Celeribacter indicus: one gene and its partner. Each later gene encodes a partner of the first gene's protein in a complex. Links are inferred from orthologs where the notes say so. Each region holds a gene or a part of one and is shown in the gene's direction. Other genes may lie near its edges.

Evidence for each region.
Region 2: the proteins of clpA (region 1) and clpS are in contact, whole or in part, in a solved structure (PDB 1LZW), measured with the Escherichia coli proteins. The link is inferred for Celeribacter indicus from one-to-one orthologs.

The regions. Positions count from the first base shown.
Region 1 is NZ_CP004393.1:3,732,381-3,735,723, forward strand. The notes cover bases 265-3,288. They hold clpA (ATP-dependent Clp protease ATP-binding subunit ClpA), read left to right. Parts: upstream 265-623; coding sequence 624-2,954; downstream 2,955-3,288. Other genes in these bases: gloB (hydroxyacylglutathione hydrolase), read left to right, coding at 265-373; P73_RS18430 (M23 family metallopeptidase), read left to right, coding at 3,053-3,288. In the rest of the region: more of gloB, read left to right, coding at 1-264; more of P73_RS18430, read left to right, coding at 3,289-3,343. UniProt on the Escherichia coli protein: ATP-dependent specificity component of the ClpAP protease. It directs the protease to specific substrates. It has unfoldase activity. The primary function of the ClpA-ClpP complex appears to be the degradation of unfolded or abnormal proteins.
Region 2 is NZ_CP004393.1:4,335,445-4,338,481, reverse strand. What follows is about bases 258-2,975. They hold clpS (ATP-dependent Clp protease adapter ClpS), read left to right. Parts: upstream 258-1,313; coding sequence 1,314-1,637; downstream 1,638-2,975. Other genes in these bases: P73_RS21150 (SDR family NAD(P)-dependent oxidoreductase), read left to right, coding at 2,668-2,975; P73_RS21155 (class I SAM-dependent methyltransferase), read left to right, coding at 1,656-2,636; P73_RS21165 (HAD family hydrolase), read right to left, coding at 469-1,173; P73_RS21170 (D-alanyl-D-alanine carboxypeptidase family protein), read right to left, coding at 258-273. Also shown: more of P73_RS21170, read right to left, coding at 1-257; more of P73_RS21150, read left to right, coding at 2,976-3,037. UniProt on the Escherichia coli protein: Involved in the modulation of the specificity of the ClpAP-mediated ATP-dependent protein degradation.

The DNA.
Region 1 (3,343 bases):
CGACAGCCTGATGGCGCTCGGCTGCGGCCGGCTGATCGAGGGCACGGCGGAGGAAATGTGGACGAGCCTCACCCGGCTGCGGGCCCTGCCCCGCGAGACGATGGTCTATTCCGGCCATGAATACACGCTCGGCAATGCACGTTTCGCCGCGACGATCGAACCCGGCAACGCCGCGCTCAAGGCCAGGATCGCCGAGGTCGAGAGCCTGCGCGCCGAGGGAAAACCGACCGTTCCCTCGTCCCTCGGCCTCGAATGCGACACGAATCCGTTCCTGCGCGCCGACACGGCCTCCGTGAAATCGGCCCTCGACATGGCCGATGCACCCGATGTCGCCGTCTTCGCGGAGATCCGGGCCCGGAAGGACCGGTTCTGACGCCGCGCCCGGCCCCTCTCCGTGCCCCTTGAAACACCGCCCGCGGACCATACATGAACCCTACCCGAAGAGGGAACCACCCCTGTCAAACCGCACAAAACTTGGCGCCTCACGAAAATTTACCGGTGTCAGCCACTTTTTTCCTTGAAGCGCGCGGCTTTCAATCGAAGTTTAAGAGTATGAGGCCACGGTTGGGTGCGGGGCCATAGACGTCCCCTCCAGACCCCGAATGCGAAGGAGCACATACGAAGTGCCGTCATTTTCGAACACCCTTGAGCAGGCCATCCATGCCGCTCTGGCGCTGGCCAACGCCCGGCGCCACGAACTCGCAACGCTGGAACACCTCCTTCTGGCCCTGGTCGACGAGCCCGACGCGGCGCGCGTGATGCAGGCGTGCAACGTCGATCTCGAGGACCTTCGGAAAACCCTTCTGGATTACATCGAGGACGATCTCTCGACCCTCGTCACGGATGTGGAGGGGTCGGAGGCCGTGCCCACAGCCTCCTTCCAGCGCGTGATCCAGCGCGCGGCGATCCACGTCCAGTCCTCCGGCCGCACCGAGGTGACCGGCGCCAACGTGCTCGTCGCGATCTTCGCCGAACGCGAATCGAACGCCGCCTATTTCCTCCAGGAACAGGACATGACGCGCTATGACGCGGTGAATTTCATCGCCCATGGCGTCGCCAAGGATCCCGCCTTCGGTGAACAGCGCCCGATCACCGGCGCCGACCACGAGGAGGAGGCGCAGGCGCAACAGGCGCAGGCGCCGGGCGAGGACAAGGAATCCGCGCTCGCCAAATATTGCGTCGACCTCAACAAGAAGGCCAAGAAGGGCGATGTCGATCCGCTGATCGGCCGCGCCCACGAGGTCGAGCGCTGCATCCAGGTGCTCTGCCGCCGGCGCAAGAACAACCCGCTTCTCGTGGGCGATCCCGGCGTGGGCAAGACCGCCATCGCCGAAGGCCTTGCCAAGAAGATCGTCGACGGTGAGACGCCCGAGGTGCTCGCCCATTCCACCATCTTCTCGCTCGACATGGGCGCGCTGCTCGCCGGCACGCGCTATCGCGGCGATTTCGAGGAGCGGCTGAAAGCCGTGGTGAAGGAGCTCGAGGAGCATCCCGACGCCATCCTCTTCATCGACGAGATCCACACCGTGATCGGCGCGGGTGCGACCTCCGGCGGGGCGATGGATGCTTCCAACCTGCTCAAGCCCGCGTTGCAGGGCGGCAAGCTGCGCTGCATGGGCTCCACCACCTACAAGGAGTTCCGCCAGCATTTCGAGAAGGACCGCGCGCTCAGCCGCCGGTTCCAGAAAATCGACGTGAACGAGCCGTCGGTGGATGACACGGTGAAGATCCTCCAGGGCCTCAAGCCCTATTTCGAGGAGCATCACGACATCCGCTACACCAACGAGGCGATCAAGACGGCCGTGGAACTCTCCGCGCGCTACATCCATGACCGCAAGCTTCCCGACAAGGCGATCGACGTGATCGACGAGGCGGGCGCGGCCCAGCATCTCGTGGCCGAGAGCCGCCGTCGCAAGACGATCTCTCCGAAGGAGATCGAGGCGGTCGTGGCGAAGATCGCGCGCATCCCGCCGAAGAACGTCTCCAAGGACGACGCGGAGGTGCTCAAGGATCTCGAAGCGACGCTCAAGCGGGTCGTGTTCGGTCAGGACAAGGCCATCGAGACGCTGTCCTCTGCGATCAAGCTCGCCCGCGCGGGTCTGCGCGAACCGCAGAAGCCGATCGGCAACTACCTCTTCGCTGGCCCCACCGGCGTCGGCAAGACCGAAGTGGCCAACCAGCTCGCCTCGAGCCTCGGCGTGGAGCTTCTGCGCTTCGACATGTCGGAATACATGGAGAAACACGCGGTCTCCCGGCTCATCGGTGCGCCTCCGGGCTATGTCGGCTTCGATCAGGGCGGTCTGCTGACCGACAGCGTGGACCAGCATCCGCATTGCGTGCTGCTGCTCGACGAGATCGAAAAGGCACACCCGGATGTCTACAACATCCTGCTTCAGGTGATGGACAACGGCAAGCTCACCGATCACAACGGCCGGACCGTCGATTTCCGCAACGTGATCCTGATCATGACCTCGAACGCGGGGGCGACCGAACAGGCGAAAGAGGCCATCGGCTTCGGCCGTGACCGCCGCGAGGGCGAGGACACGGCGGCGATCGAGCGCACCTTCACGCCGGAATTCCGCAACCGCCTCGACGCGGTCGTGTCCTTCCAGCCGCTGCCGAAGGAGGTCATCCTCCAGGTGGTCGAGAAGTTCGTGCTGCAACTCGAGGCGCAGCTCATGGACCGCAACGTCTCCATCGAACTCACCCGCCCCGCTGCCGAATGGCTGGCCGAAAAGGGCTATGACGACAAGATGGGCGCGCGTCCGCTCGGCCGCGTGATCCAGGAGCACATCAAGAAGCCGCTCGCCGAGGAGCTTCTCTTCGGCAAGCTCGCGAAGGGTGGCGTCGTCAGGGTCGGCGTCAAGGACGGCGAAATCGACCTCAAGGTCGAGGAACCGGGTGCCCCCCGCCTCGGCCGGTCGAAGAAGCCGCCGCTTCTGACCGCCGACTGACCGGCCGGGACACACGGACAAACAGGATCGAAAGGCCCCGTCACCTTGACGGGGCCTTTTCGCTGCGCGAGCCTGCGACCAATGACCGGAGGACCCCCATGCGCCGCGCCAGCCTTCTGCCTCTCCTCGTCCTCGCCGCTCCGATCCTCGCCGCACCCGCCCTCGCCCGCGATCCGGTGCTGTCCCTGCCGCTCGACTGCACACCGGGCGAAAGCTGCTACATCCAGAATTACGTCGATACCGACCCCGGCCCCGGCGCGGCCGATTTCACCTGCGGCCCGCTGTCCTATGACGGTCACAAGGGCACGGACTTCGCCCTGCCCGCGATGGGGGACGTCTGGACGGGCGTCGACGTCTTCGCCACCGCGCCCGGCACCGTGCGCGCCATC
Region 2 (3,037 bases), 600 kb from region 1 along the record:
CATCGTGTCGAGCGAGATCTCACCGTGCTCTATCGCCTCGAAGGCGATGTAGAGCGTCATCATCTTGGTCAGGGAGGCGGGATGGAGGCGGGTATCGGCATTGGTCGCATGCAGCACCTCCCCGTTGCGCGCATCCATCACTAAGGCCGCATACTCTGCCGCGATTGCCCGAACGGACATCGCAAGGACCATCGCGAAGGTGATCAGAAGAAGGGGAAAAACACGTCCCGTAACGGCACGCGGAAACCGTCGCGCTTGCACGTCGCTCATCATCATAACTCTGCCTCGTCTGGTCGGATCGTGGATGCCCGACTTGTTTATTTGAGCCTAGCACGGCACTTGGAGTGAGAAAACCGTGAAATTTTTGGGCATCTCGGTCTTGCCAAAATGCAAAACCCATATCTGGTGGGGATGCAACATCTTACTACCACATGCTGAAAAGCGCCCGAAAAGAATTTTTCCCTGTGCCTACATTTCAAGCACGGAGACCAGATCTGGAAGGCGGGCGAGAGATTCGATCTGCCGAAACCGCGGGTGATCGAGGGGCGGTTCGGCATGTTCGATCTCCCAGGTGAGACCGTGCGGGACATGGACGCCCCAGGCGCCGGCCTCGATTGGCGGGATGACGTCCGACTTCATCGAATTGCCGACCATCACCGCGGCGGCGGGCGCGAGCCCGCGCCTCGAGAAGATCCCGGCATAGACCGCGGGCGTCTTCGCAGAGACGATCTCCACCCCGTCGAACAGATCGCCAAGGCCGGACTGGGCGAGCTTGCGCTCCTGGTCGAGCAGGTCGCCCTTGGTCACGAGGAGGATGTCGTGATCCTCCGCCAGCATCCGCACGGTCTCCTCCACACCGTCGAGCAGGTGGATCGGATGGCGCAACATTTCCTGCCCGGCGCCGATCAGTTCGCGGATCACCGCGGCGGGAACCTTTTCCTCCGTCACCTCGATTGCGGTCTCGATCATCGACAGGACAAAGCCCTTGATGCCGAATCCGTATTGCCCGAGGTTGCGGCGCTCGGCGGCGAGAAGCCGTTCGGCAAGATGCGCGCGCTCGGAATAATCGGAAAGGAGATCGGCAAACCGGGCCTGGGTCATGCGGAAAAATTGTTCGTTTTCCCACAGGGTATCGTCGGCATCGAAGGCGATCGTCGAAATCTTTCCCGGCATGTGGTAAGGTCTCCTTTGCCGCTTCGGGCATAACCCTCTTTATTCGGCGGCGAAAGGTTCTATATAACGAGCCGAAGCGACACCGCTTTTCGCGTAGTGCAGGAACCGGAGACGACAGCGTGTTACTCTCGCCTCTCATGATGGCCGACAAGGACAACAGCGATGACGACGGCGACGTCGGCCTCGCGCTCAAGACACGTCCGAAGACGAAGCGCCCGCCCCTCTACAAGGTCCTGCTGCTCAACGACGATTATACGCCGATGGAATTCGTGGTGCTCGTGCTCGAACGCTTTTTCGGCATTTCGCATTCCCACGCGACCGAGATCATGCTGACGGTGCACAAGAAGGGCCTCGCCGTCGTCGGGGTGTTTTCCTACGAGATTGCGGAAACGAAGGTGCAGCAGGTGATGGACTTCTCCCGCCGGCATCAGCATCCGCTGCAATGCACCATGGAAAAGGAATAGGCTGCGCGCCTTTTCGCCATGCTTTCCGACAGGCTTCCCCTCCTCCTCGGCGCGCTGCCGCCGGTCCGTCGCGTGGTGGTCTTCCGCCCGCGCGCGGGTACGGATCTACGCGTGCTCAAGGGTGCGGAGGTGCAGATCGTGCAGGGCTTCAAACCCGATTTCGACAGTTTCGCGAAAGAGGGCTACGACACGCGGATCGCGCCGGAGGGACAGTTCGATCTCGTACTCGTCGCGGTGCCGCGCGCGAAGGCGGAGGCCCGCGCGCTGATCGCGGATGCGGTCCGGCGCGGGGAGAGGGTGATCGTCGACGGACAGAAGACCGACGGCATCGACAGCCTTCTCAAGGACATTCGCAAGCGCGTGCCTGTGGAACAGGTGGTGTCCAAGGCCCATGGCAAGGCCTTCGCCTTTTGCGGCGGGGATTTTTCCGATTGGGCCGACCCCGGCCCCCTTCACCTTGTCGACGGGTTCGTCACGCGGTTCGGCGTGTTTTCGGCGGACCGGATCGACAAGGCGTCCGAAGCGCTCGTCGCGGCGCTGCCCGAACGCCTGCCGCCCACGGTCGCGGACCTCGGGGCGGGCTGGGGATATCTGTCGCGCCACATCCTCGCGCACGACGGCGTGGAGGTGCTGCATGTGGTGGAGGCGGAGGCCGCCGCCCTTGCCTGTGCGCGGGAGAATATCGGAGATCCGCGCGCCGTCTTCCACTGGGAGGACGCCACCCGCTTCACGCCGCCCCGTCCGCTCGACGCCGTCGTGATGAACCCGCCCTTCCACAGCTCGCGCGCCGCCGACCCGGCGCTCGGGCAGGCCTTCATCGCGGCCGCCGCGACCATGTTGGCGCCGAACGGCATGCTCTGGATGGTCGCGAACCGGCACCTGCCCTACGAGGCCACGCTTGCCACGCATTTCGGCACGGTTGCCGAGATCGGCGGCACGTCGGGCTTCAAGGTGCTTCACGCCACGAAACCCCTTCGCAGGACCGCAACGGGCGCCTAGTCTGGGCGTCAAAGCATCGAGGACCCTCACCATGAGCTTTTCCATTACAGGCAAGACCGCGATCGTGACCGGAGCGGCCAACGGCGTCGGTCTCGCCATCGCGCGTCATTTCGAGGCCCAGGGCGCGAATGTCATGTGCGCGGATATCGACGAGGCGGGGCTCGTTGCGCAGTACGGCGATGCGGCGGAGGCGGAAGACCGCACCGTCGCCTATTTCGCCGGCGACCTGCGCGAGAAGCTCACCATCGCCAATCTCCTTTCCGCGACCATCGACAATTTCGATGGGGTGGACATTCTCGTGAATGCCTCCCGCCAGGTGGCGATGAGCGATCCGCTGAACGTCGAGGAGGACAATGTCGCCCAACTGCTCGACCAGAACCTGATGACGTCGCTGCGCCTGA